3 regions of the Leclercia sp. genome follow, and region 3 is predicted to be linked to each of the others. Evidence: predicted binding sites of a transcription regulator. Region 3 holds the regulator's gene; each other region holds the start of a gene.
What was found. The regulator PurR, encoded in region 3, represses purine synthesis genes. The targets are predictions, from matches to a motif close to CANGCAAACGTTTGCNTG.
Positions count from the first base shown of each region.

Region 1 (4,208 bases), on a different contig from region 3:
AGGGCCGGTGATGCAGCCCAATCTGTACGAGTATTTCTTCAGCGTTGACGGTGTGCGCAGCATTGATACCGGCACGGCGATGACCAAGCCGCAGCGCCAGGTGAACACCAGCATGGTGCTGGTACCGGGCAGTATTCTGGATGTTAAACCGGTCCCGCACGGCGATCTTATTACCCTGACCTATCATTCGGCAGCGCTGAAGTCGGAGCGTCAGCTGTTCGTCTGGACGCCGCCGGGCTATAACGGGCAGGGAAAACCGCTGCCGGTGCTCTACTTCTATCATGGTTTTGGTGATACGGGCCGTTCGGCTATCGATCAGGGGCGTATCGCGCAGATCATGGATAACCTGCTCGCGGCCGGAAAGATTGCGCCGATGCTGGTGGTGGTGCCGGATACCGAAACCGATGCCGCGGGCATCGTTCCTGAAACCTTCGTGCCGAACGAGCGCCGGAAAGCTTTCTACCCGTTAAATGCTCAGGCTGCCGATCGGGAGCTGATGAACGATATCATTCCGCTGATAAGCCAGCGGTTTAACGTGCGTGACGATGCCGAAGGGCGCGCGCTGGCAGGCTTATCCCAGGGCGGCTATCAGGCGCTGGTCTCCGGGATGAATCATCTTGAACGCTTTGGCTGGTTGGCCACCTTTAGCGGCGTGACCACCACTACGGTACCGGATGCTGGCGTCAGCGCGCGGCTGAACGATCCCCAGGCCATCAATAAGCAGCTACGCAATTTTACCGTCGTGGTAGGCGAGAAAGATGGGGTAACGGGCAAGGATATCGCCGGGTTGAAACAGGAGCTTGAGAAACGCCAGATCATCTTCGAGTATCACGAATATCCGGGTCTGAACCATGAGATGGATGTCTGGCGACCTGCCTATGCGGCGTTCGTCCAGAAGCTGTTTAAATAGCAAAAAGCCGTAAAGCGACACGCTTTACGGCCGATCGGTTTTAGCGGGTAAGGTGCCAGCCGCGCGCCTGCCACAGTTCCGGCAGCTGGGCCAGATCGGTAAAGGTCGTCACCTTCGGATGGTCGAGCGGCGGGTTGTGCGGATCGGCACAGAAGTAGAACACCTCCATGCCCGCGGCGATCCCCGCCTGCGCGCCTGCGCTGGAGTCATCCACCAGGATGCAATTCTCCACGTTGACGTTCATCGCTTTTGCCGCGTGGAACATCATGGCCGGATCGGGTTTCCAGCGCTGGATATCGTAGCCGCTAAACAGTTTTTCCGGGAAATGGTGCAGCATCTGCAGCTTGCCAAGGGAGTGCTGCATTTTGCTCACCGGGCCGTTAGAGACCACGCACATCGGCACCGCCATCGCATCCAGCAGGGCGCTGGCACCATGGATGGCTTCCAGTTCTGAGTCGAAGAGGCGTGCGACCTCGGCGCGGTAAACAGGCTCCAGATCCGCTTTCGCGAGACTGACGCCGTGTTCGGCGTTAATGATGTCGATGATTTCGTAGAGCTTCACGCCCTTAAAGCGTTTGAACGTCTCTTCGAGATCGAGCGTGATACCAAATTCCTGGAACATGGTGACATACGCCCGGGAACAGATGACCTCACTGTCGACCAGTGTACCGTCGCAGTCGAAAAATACTGCATCAATCTGAGACATGCATTTCCCTTTCTTAACAAGTTTAACGTTTACGTAGCGCATAACATTGAGACGCAATCGTTGCCGTATAAGCAAATTCAATGAAAAAAAGTGCCTCTCAACCGCCCCTATTGTCGCATTTTGGTATAGGATAGCGACGAATTTTCCCTCCTTGTTCGGAAATAGATGATGAGTCAACAACACACTACCCAGTCTTCTGGCGCGGGTTTGCTTGAGCGCGTGTTTAAACTGCGCGAGCACGGCACGACGGCACGCACCGAAGTGATCGCCGGTTTCACTACCTTCCTGACGATGGTCTATATCGTTTTCGTGAACCCACAAATTCTGGGCGTTGCTGGCATGGATACCAGCGCCGTCTTCGTGACCACCTGTCTGATCGCCGCCTTCGGCAGCATCCTGATGGGGCTGTTCGCTAACCTGCCGGTTGCTCTGGCACCCGCGATGGGTCTGAACGCCTTCTTCGCCTTCGTGGTGGTTCAGGCGATGGGCCTGCCGTGGCAGGTGGGCATGGGCGCTATCTTCTGGGGCGCCGTTGGTCTGCTGATCCTGACCATCTTCCGCGTGCGTTACTGGATGATTGCCAATATCCCGGTCAGCCTGCGTGTGGGCATCACCAGCGGTATTGGTCTGTTCATCGGCATGATGGGGCTGAAAAACGCCGGTGTGATCGTGGCGAACCCGGAAACCCTGGTCAGCATCGGTAAACTGACCTCCCACAGCGTGCTGCTGGGCGTGCTGGGCTTCTTTATTATCGCGATCCTCGCCTCACGCAATATTCATGCGGCGGTGCTGGTCTCTATTATCGTCACCACCCTGCTGGGCTGGATGCTGGGCGATGTGCACTACAGCGGCATCGTCTCCGCGCCGCCGAGCGTGACCACCGTGATTGGCCACGTCGATCTGGCGGGCTCGCTGAACCTGGGTCTGGCCGGGGTGATCTTCTCCTTCATGCTGGTTAACCTGTTTGACTCCTCCGGGACGCTGATTGGCGTGACCGACAAAGCCGGTCTGGCGGATGAGAAGGGCAAATTCCCGCGCATGAAGCAGGCGCTGTTCGTGGACAGTATCTCTTCCGTGACCGGTTCCCTGATTGGGACCTCGTCCGTCACCGCCTACATCGAATCCTCTTCCGGGGTGTCCGTGGGTGGTCGTACCGGTCTGACTGCGGTCGTGGTTGGCCTGCTGTTCCTGCTGGTGATCTTCCTTTCACCGCTGGCGGGCATGGTGCCGCCGTACGCCGCCGCTGGCGCGCTGATCTACGTGGGGGTGCTGATGACCTCCAGCCTGTCGCGCGTGAAGTGGGATGACCTGACTGAAGCGGTTCCGGCCTTTATTACCGCGGTGATGATGCCGTTCAGCTTCTCCATCACCGAAGGGATTGCGCTGGGCTTTATCTCTTACTGCGTGATGAAGGCGGGCACCGGACGCTGGCGTGAAATCAGCCCGTGCGTAATGGTTGTTGCGCTGCTGTTCGTGCTGAAGATTGCGTTTATTGATGCCTGATAAAAGCAAAACGGCAACCCAAGGGTTGCCGTTTTTAGTATGTTCTCCCTCTCCCTGTGGGAGAGGGCCGGGGTGAGGGCATCAGGCCGCACCATCCCGCACCATCCCGCACTCCTGTTACGCTTTAACCCGCTGAATATACTTCCCAAACGCGCTCAGCTGACCGGTCAGATGGTCCAGGGTGCTCTGGTCAATCACTTCACCCGCCTGCGGGTCGACCTTGTTCTGAATCACACCGCCCATAAATTCTGGCTTGTTCAACACCATCGCATCCAGGAACACCAGGATCTGGCGCAGATGATACTGACAGCGCGCGCCGCCAATCGCGCCCATGGAACTGGTCTGGATCAGCACCGGTTTACCCGCCAGCGGCTGTTCCGGCAGGCGAGAGAGCCAGTCAATCGCGTTCTTCAGGCCACCCGGCACGGAATAGTTATACTCCGGGGTGACAATCACCACGCCGTCCGCTTCGCGGATCTGTGCTGCCAGCGCTTCTACAGTAGCCGGGAACCCCTCTTCCTGCTGCACATCTGCGTCGTACAGCGGAATATCGCCAATCGATGGCAGGGCGGTAATCTCCATGCCCTCGGGTGCCAGCTTCGGCAGCGTGCGGGCAACCATTCCGTTGAATGAACCCTTGCGCAGGCTTCCCAGTAACGTAACAACCTTTAACGTATCAGACATCACAACTCCTTCTTGAAAGGTCAGGTGAGGATAATCGCTTTTTCTGCCGGTAAACTGGTCAGACGCATCAGGCGTGCGGCCGGCTCGTTCGCGCGGGCGGGGACGTCCGGCAGGCTGTGCCATCCGAGGCGGCTGTCGAACTCCCAAATTTTTAGCCGTTCAATGGCCGGGGTAACGGCGATAGACCAGATCAGGACATCTTCGGCGTCGCTTAAGGCTTCTACCTGTGCGGCTCTCGTGGCCCGCAGGCGGCCGGAACCCGGTAACAGTTGCAGCAGGCTGGCGCAGTCGCTGGCGTCGCCTGAAAGCTTACGGATGCTCTGACGCAGGGTAATCAGCTGCGCTCTGGCTTCCTGTGGGTCGTTCTGGTTACGCACCCACAGGTTCTCGTTGCTGGAGAGCGGG
Region 1 is NZ_DAIQCE010000004.1:39,191-43,398, forward strand. It holds gene V7Q49_RS13000 (alpha/beta hydrolase-fold protein) at 1-910, shown strand, start outside; gene yieH (6-phosphogluconate phosphatase) at 951-1,616, opposite strand; gene V7Q49_RS13010 (NCS2 family permease) at 1,785-3,119, shown strand; gene V7Q49_RS13015 (NADPH-dependent FMN reductase) at 3,237-3,803, opposite strand; gene V7Q49_RS13020 (4'-phosphopantetheinyl transferase family protein) at 3,824-4,208, opposite strand, start outside.
Region 1: the regulator PurR is predicted to act here: its motif matches at 1,667-1,684, upstream of V7Q49_RS13010 (NCS2 family permease).

Region 2 (4,208 bases), on a different contig from region 3:
ATGTGGGGCTGCGCCTGTTCCGCCTGTTGCAGGATGCCCCTGGCGTGACGCTGCATTGCCCGGCGCGCGTGGAACACTTCACCCGCAGCGAAACCGCGGTCAGCGTCACGCTGGATGACGGCAGTACGCTCGAGGGACAACTGCTGGTGGCTGCCGACGGCTCCCGTTCGGCGCTCGGCCAGCAGTGTGGGATCCAGTGGCAGCAGCAGCCGTACCATCAGCTGGCGGTGATCGCCAACGTCGCCACCGCCGAGCCACACCGTGGCCGCGCTTTTGAACGTTTTACCCAATACGGCCCGCTGGCCATGCTGCCGATGTCGCAGGGGCGCAGCTCGCTGGTCTGGTGCCATCCGCTGGAAAAGGCGGATGACGTGCAGGCCTGGTCTGACGAACGCTTCTGCGCCGAGCTGCAAAAAGCCTTTGGCTGGCGGCTGGGGCGTATCACTCATGCCGGGAAGCGTTCGATCTATCCGCTGGCTTTAACCACGGCGTCGCAGTCTGTCTCCCATCGCGTTGCGCTGGTGGGCAATGCGGCGCAAACGCTACACCCCATCGCCGGACAGGGTTTTAACCTCGGGCTGCGCGATGTGATGAGCCTGGCTGAAACGCTGGCGCAGGCCTTTGCCCAACAGCAGGATTGCGGCGCGTATCCGGTGCTGTGCCAGTATCAGACACGACGTCAGGCAGATAAAGAAGCCACCATCGGCGTCACCGACGGGCTGGTGCATCTGTTTGCCAATCGCTGGGCGCCGCTGGTTGCAGGGCGTAACCTGGGGCTGATGGCAATGGAATTATTCATTCCGGCACGCGATGTGCTGGCGCAGAGGACTCTCGGTTGGGTCGCTCGCTAAGGAGTAAACATAGTGCAGAATGTTGATGTCGCCATTGTCGGTGGCGGAATGGTAGGACTGGCGCTGGCCTGCGGTCTGCAGGGTAGCGGTCTGCGCGTGGCGGTGCTGGAGCAGAAACAGCCTCAGCCTGTCGCTTCCGATGCGCCGCCTGAACTCCGTGTCTCGGCGATAAACGCCGCCAGTGAAAAGCTGCTGACCCGCATCGGCGTCTGGTCAGATATTATCGCTCAGCGTGCCAGCTGCTATCACGGGATGGAAGTGTGGGATAAAGACAGCTTCGGCCATATCGCCTTTGATGATGAGAGCATGGGTTACAGCCATCTCGGCCATATCATCGAAAATGCGGTGATTCACCATGCGCTGTGGCAGAAAGCGCAGCAGTGCAGCGACGTCACGCTGATGGCCCCCGCTCAGCTGCAGCAGGTAGCCTGGGGTGAAAACGATGCCTTTATTACCCTGCAAAACGGCGACATGCTGACCGCGCGCCTGGTGGTGGGAGCTGATGGCGCAAACTCCTGGCTGCGCAACAAAGCCGACATTCCGCTGACGTACTGGGACTATCGCCATCACGCGCTGGTCGCCACCATCCGCACCGCAGAGCCGCATCAGGCCGTGGCCCGGCAGATTTTCCACAACGACGGCATCCTCGCCTTCCTGCCCCTTAGCGATCCGCATCTTTGCTCCATCGTCTGGTCGCTGTCCCCCGAGAAGGCTCAGCAGATGCAGGAGGCCTCAGCCGACGAGTTTAATCAGGCCCTGTGTGTGGCCTTTGATAACCGGCTGGGGCTCTGTGCCGTCGAAAGCGAGCGTCAGGTGTTTCCATTAACCGGCCGCTATGCGCGTCAGTTCGCGGCGCACCGTCTGGCGCTGGTTGGCGACGCGGCGCATACCATTCATCCGCTGGCCGGGCAGGGCGTGAATCTGGGCTTTATGGATGCCGCCGAGCTGGTGAATGAACTGCGCCGCCTGCATCGCGAGGGCAAGGATATTGGTCAGCATCTGTATCTGCGTCGGTACGAGCGCAGCCGTAAGCACAGTGCGGCGATGATGCTGGCGGGCATGCAGGGGTTCCGCGAACTCTTTGCCGGTGCCAATCCGGCGAAAAAACTGCTGCGCGATCTCGGCCTGAAACTGGCCGACACCCTCCCGGGCGTCAAACCACAACTCCTGCGTCAGGCGATGGGTCTTAACGACCTGCCGGACTGGCTACGCTAATTTAGAACCTCGTCACACTTTATTTGCCCGGCCTCTGCGCCGGGGAAATTCCCTCGTTTGAAATAATCTAATTTCACTGACTTTTTCGCATTAGATTATCTAATCTGGCTATTTTTATGTTACGGAAATTCCGCGCGTTTTTCCGCACTAAATATCAGCCCATGCTAAATATGCTCTTATAGACTTTGCTTTTGTGCGGAACGTTTCGCATTTTTATAGTGAATAACTCTGTACGCTTTGCTGGCATTTTTGACCATAAGCTAATGTGATGACCCACTTTGCCTTATGGTTAACCACCATTTTCGGTGGTAAGTTCAGGTTAAAGAGAACGTTTGCGTCGGCGTCCGGGAGTGGTGCCGATGCCGGGTTTTGTGATGAATTTTTCAGCATAAAACGCAAGACAGCCCAGCTTATTCAACGAGGAAAAGATGGCTCAACAGACGCCTTTGTACGAACAACACACCTTATGCGGTGCGCGCATGGTCGATTTCCATGGCTGGATGATGCCGCTGCATTATGGTTCGCAGATTGATGAGCATCATGCGGTGCGCACCGATGCCGGTATGTTCGACGTCTCGCATATGACCATTGTCGATCTGCACGGCAGCCGCACCCGGGAGTTTCTGCGCTATCTGCTGGCGAACGACGTGGCCAAACTCACGAAGCCGGGCAAAGCGCTCTATTCCGGCATGCTGAATGCCTCCGGCGGCGTGATTGACGACCTGATTGTTTATTACCTCACCGATGATTTCTTCCGCCTCGTTGTTAACTCCGCCACCCGTGAAAAAGACCTCGCCTGGATCACTCAGCACGCTGAACCTTACGCCATTGACATCACCGTGCGTGATGACCTGTCGCTGATCGCGGTCCAGGGGCCGAACGCGCAGGCGAAAGCCGCGTCACTGTTCACTGATGAACAGCGTCAAGCCACCGAGGGCATGAAGCCGTTCTTTGGCGTGCAGGCGGGCGAACTGTTTGTGGCTACCACCGGCTATACCGGCGAAGCGGGCTATGAAATTGCAATGCCGAACGAAAAAGCGGCCGATTTCTGGCGTGCGCTGGTGGAAGCGGGCGTTAAGCCGGCCGGTCTGGGCGCGCGCGATACCCTGCGTCTGGAAGCCGGGATGAATTTGTACGGCCAGGAGATGGACGAAGGCGTCTCTCCGCTGGCGGCCAACATGGGCTGGACCATTGCGTGGGAACCGGCCGATCGCGACTTTATCGGTCGTGAAGTGCTGGAACAGCAGCGTGAGAAGGGCACCGAACAGCTGGTTGGCCTGGTCATGACCGAGAAAGGCGTGCTGCGCGGCGAGCTGCCGGTACGCTTCACCGACGCCAATGGCAACCACTGCGAAGGCATTATCACCAGCGGCACCTTCTCCCCGACGCTGGGTTACAGTATTGCTCTGGCGCGTGTGCCGGCGGGTATTGGCGAGACTGCCGTGGTGCAGATCCGCAACCGCGAAATGCCGGTCCGCGTGACCAAACCGATTTTTGTTCGCGCCGGTAAACCGGTCGCCTAATTATTTTTATCAGGAGAAATTCAATGAGCAATGTGCCAGCAGAACTGAAATACAGCAAAGAACACGAGTGGCTGCGCAAAGAAGCCGACGGCACCTACACCGTTGGGATCACCGAGCATGCTCAGGAGCTGTTAGGTGACATGGTCTTTGTGGATCTGCCGGAAGTGGGCGCGACCGTCACCGCGGGCGACGACTGCGCCGTGGCGGAATCCGTTAAAGCCGCTTCTGATATCTATGCGCCAGTGGGCGGCGAAATTGTGGCGGTTAACGACGCGCTGAGCGACTCCCCGGAGCTGGTCAACAGCGAGCCATACGGAGAAGGCTGGATCTTCAAAATTAAAGCCAGCGACGAAGCGGAAGTTGCCGCTCTGCTGGATGCGACTGCGTACGAAGCCTTACTGGAAGACGAGTAAACCTTTATCCCTCTCCCCTGTGGGGAGAGGGTAGGGTGAGGGGAACAGACGACACCCTCACCCCAGCCCTCTCCCTTAGGGAGAGGGAGAAAACACATTCACTGCACGTTTCAGGAACCATCGCTCATGACACAGACTTTAAGCCAGCTTGAAAACCGTGGCGCCTTCATTGAACGTCACATTGGGCCGGATGCTCAACAACAGCA
Region 2 is NZ_DAIQCE010000008.1:102,506-106,713, reverse strand. It holds gene ubiH (2-octaprenyl-6-methoxyphenyl hydroxylase) at 1-851, shown strand, start outside; gene ubiI (FAD-dependent 2-octaprenylphenol hydroxylase) at 864-2,066, shown strand; gene gcvT (glycine cleavage system aminomethyltransferase GcvT) at 2,495-3,589, shown strand; gene gcvH (glycine cleavage system protein GcvH) at 3,613-4,002, shown strand; gene gcvP (aminomethyl-transferring glycine dehydrogenase) at 4,129-4,208, shown strand, end outside.
Region 2: the regulator PurR is predicted to act here: its motif matches at 2,388-2,405, upstream of gcvT (glycine cleavage system aminomethyltransferase GcvT).

Region 3 (4,208 bases):
CCAGCGCCGCCAGCACCACGGTTGCTACCATCACGCTGGTGGTGGTCAGCAGCGGAGTAGCAATCAGCCACGATACCAGCAGGCTCGCCAGGAAGCAGAGGCCCAGTTGCAGGGTGTTTTGCAGAGCGGCTGCGCTGCCGGTCGCCTGCGGGAAGGGACGCAGGGCCTGCGCGACCACAATCGGGTAGATTGCGCCGTTCGCCACCGCCATCAGGCAGAAGGGGATCAGCAGCTCAGCCAGGCCCGCGCCCGGGATAAACCCGACCGCCCAGGTGGCGATCACGCTGAAGGCAAACAGCCCCAGCAGCCACGGCAGCATCTGGTGGCCCTGCCACTTCTGCAGCGCGGCACGGCAGCCATAGCCACCGATCAGGAAGGCGATGGTCTGCGGCACGTAGCTCAGGCCGATCGCCGCCGGGCTGTAGCCCATGTCGCTGAGAATAAACGGCGAGCCGGTCAGCCAGGCGAAGAAGCTCGCGGAGCAGGCGGCGTAGATCAGCACGTTGCCGCGATAGGTGCGCGAGCGGAGCAGCGAAACAAAGGTAACGCGTTGCTCAGATTGTCCTTTTTTTGTCGCTGTCGGCTTCAGGAAAAACGCCGGGATCATCAGCACCAGGGTGATAACAAACAGCACTGCAAAAATGGCCTGCCAGCTGAAGTGGGCGAGGATCCAGCTGCCCAGCAGCGGCGCCAGCGCCGGAGAGAGACCGACCAGCGGCATGATGGTGGCGAAAATGCGGTTAGTGCGCGAGGCCGGGTAGTAATCGGTTACCAGCGCCTGCCAGGTCACCGCTGCGGCGCAGACCCCCACCGCCTGGATAAAGCGCAGCACCAGCAGCCAGGTGGCATCGCGGACCCACAGCATGCCGAGGCAGCCGAGGGCAAAAATGGCTAAACCAGCCAGCAGCACCGGCTTACGGCCGAAGCGGTCGGACATCGGTCCCCACAGCAGTTGGGCAAAGGCAAAGCCTGCCAGGAACAGGCTCAGGCTGGCGCTAATGGCGGCCGCCGGGGTTTGCAGATCCTCCTGCATGATCGAGAAGGCAGGCAGGTACATATCGGTGGCGAGGAAGCCCAGCACGCTTAAGCCGCCGAGCCAGACTAAAAATCCTTTCCCGGGTGTCATTGTTCTATTCTCCGTTTGGGCGCAGGTATGGGTAGGCGCTGAGTGTAGGGAGTGCAAACCCGCTTGTGAAACGCTAATATTTGGCGGTTGCGTTCAAAAATTTTGCAGGCAGAAAATGTGGTCAGAATATTCTCTTGAAGTGGTGGATGCCGTCGCGCGTAACGGCAGCTTCAGCGGAGCAGCGCAGGAGCTGCATCGCGTTCCGTCCGCCATCAGCTATACCGTGCGTCAGCTGGAGGAGTGGCTGGCGGTGCCGCTGTTTGAACGGCGTCATCGCGACGTGGAGTTGACCCCCGCCGGGACCTGGTTTCTGAAAGAGGGGCGGTCTGTTATCAAAAAAATGCAGATCACCCGCGAACAGTGTCAGCAGATCGCCAACGGCTGGCGCAGCCATATCTCCATTGCGGTGGATAATATCGTGCGCCCCGAGCGCACCCGGCAGATGATTGTCGATTTTTACCGCCACTTTTCGGACGTCGAGCTGCGGGTCTCGCAGGAGGTCTTTAACGGCGTCTGGGACGCGCTGGCGGACGGCAGGGTGGAGATGGCGATAGGTGCCACCCAGGCGATCCCGGTCGGGGGACGCTATGCGTTTCGTGATATGGGCACGCTGAGCTGGATTTGCGTGGTCGCCAGCCATCATCCGCTGGCCGCCATGGAAGGGCCGCTCAGCGATGATACCCTGCGCAACTGGCCCTCGCTGGTGCGCGAAGACACCTCCCGCTCGCTGCCGAAACGCATCACCTGGCTGCTGGACAACCAGCGGCGGATTGTTACACCCGACTGGGAATCGTCGGCCACCTGCCTCTCGGCCGGCCTGTGCGTGGGGATGGTGCCGGTGCATTTTGCCCGACCGTGGATCGACAGCGGCAAGTGGGTTGAGCTAACGCTGGAAAATCCCTTCCCGGATGCGGCGTGCTGCCTGACCTGGCAACAAAACGATATGTCGCCGGCTTTGGCCTGGCTGCTGGATTATCTGGGAGACAGTGAAACGATGAACCGGGAGTGGCTGCGGGAGCCAGAGATGCTGGCTCCCGGAGAGGATTAACGGCGGTAGTCGCGGAACGGACCATCCGCGACGGAGCGGCGTTCAATCAGGCGCGGATGTACCTCAATGGACTGGGACTCTTCGCGCTTATTGACGATACGGTCCAGCAGCATATTGAAGGCGGTCTCCCCCAGCGAATCTTTCGGCTGGTGGATGGTGGTCAGCGCCGGGGTAAAGAAGCGGGCGTTGCGCACGTTATCATACCCGATCAGCGAAACGTCCTGCGGAACGCGCAGACCCATCTCATCGGCGGCGCAGAGCGCACCCATCGCCATAATATCCCCGCCGCAGAAGATGGCGGTTGGACGCGGGCTCTGGGAGAGGATCTGCTGCATGGCGCGGTAGCCGGACTCCGGCTCAAAGTCACCCTGCACGATCCAGTTTTCCGGCACCGTGATTAATGCCTCTTCCATCGCCTTCATAAAGCCCGCCAGACGCCCGGCACCGGTGTTGCGCTCCAGCGCCCCCGGGATCACGCCGATTTCGCGGTGGCCGCGTTCGATCAGATAACGACCGGCCATGTAGCCGCCTTCAAAGGCGTTATCGATCACCGAATCGGTAAAGTCGGCCTTCGCTTCGCCCCAGTCCATCACCACCATCGGAATATTGCGATACTCTTCCAGCATGGTGAGCAGGGGTTCCGGGTATTCGGAACACATCACCAGCAGACCGTCGACGCGCTTTTGCGCCATCATCGACAGATAGGCCCGCTGTTTTTCGAGGCTGTTCCAGGCGTTGCCGAGGATCAGGGTGTAGCCTTTCTGGAAGCAGTTCTTCTCTACCGCTTCAATAATTTCCGCAAAATAGGGCGCTTCACTGCTGGTCGCCAGCAGGCCGATCGATTTGGTGTGATTCACCTTCAGACTACGGGCCACGGCGCTTGGAGAGTAGTGCAGCTCTTTAATGGCCGCCCAGACGTTGTTGCGGGTCTCTTCCGCGACAAAGCGGGTTTTGTTAATAACATGTGATACGGTTGTAGTGGAAACGTTTGCGCGTTTCGCCACGTCTTTAATTGTTGCCATCAGATGTCACTCCAGACCATATCTAAGCTCCTGAAAAACCAATAGGTAAACGTTTGCCTTCACTCGCCCTAATTGCGCAATTTGAATTGCGGTACGCCGGGAAAACGACACAGGACGTCAGGAGGGGGTCAATGGCCGGTACGCTAATAAATTTAGCGTGGAATTTTGTCTTATCTTGGCCCAAAGGGGAAGAGCAAAAACCGATATCAATCTAAATCCTGCAAGATTTTTACCCTCAACTGTGTAAAAATGAGCAAGCTCACTCTTCGTAGGGTGATTAAAAGGAGAAAAATTGATGAGTACCGATCTTAAGTTTTCGCTGATTACTACCATTATTGTTCTGAGTCTGATTGTTGCCAGCGGTCTGACTGCGGCACTGCACTGATTGATGCGGGAGAGGTCAGCTCTCCCTCGTTCCTTTTCGCTTATTGTTACGCGCCCTGCAAAAATCTTTTGCTAAATTGTTAACTTCTCATTTTTTGTGATTGATGTCATGCTTTCGCCTTCATTGTTCTGTGTCGCCTGACGACACGGTGTCTGGAGTTGAAGTATGAGAATCAATTTTCCGCTGCTGGCCCTGGCCATTGGTGCCTTTGGTATCGGTACCACCGAATTTTCCCCGATGGGCCTGCTACCGGTTATTGCCCGGGGCGTGGATGTCTCTATTCCCGCTGCAGGCATGCTGATCAGCGCCTACGCCATCGGCGTGATGGTGGGCGCGCCCCTGATGACCCTCCTGCTGTCCCATCGCGGACGCCGCAACGCGCTGATCTTTCTGATGGCGATCTTTACCGTGGGTAACGTTCTCTCGGCGCTCTCGCCGGATTACACCACCCTGATGCTGTCGCGTATTCTCACCAGCCTGAACCACGGTGCCTTCTTTGGCCTCGGGTCGGTAGTGGCCGCAAGCGTGGTGCCGAAACACAAGCAGGCCAGCGCCGTCGCCACCATGTTTATGGGCCTGACCATCGCCAATATTGGCGGCGTGCCTGCCGCAACCTGGATGGGCGAA
Region 3 is NZ_DAIQCE010000001.1:1,368,784-1,372,991, reverse strand. It holds gene punC (purine nucleoside transporter PunC) at 1-1,126, opposite strand, end outside; gene punR (DNA-binding transcriptional activator PunR) at 1,242-2,174, shown strand; gene purR (HTH-type transcriptional repressor PurR) at 2,171-3,196, opposite strand; gene cydH (cytochrome bd-I oxidase subunit CydH) at 3,492-3,581, shown strand; gene V7Q49_RS06405 (MFS transporter) at 3,747-4,208, shown strand, end outside.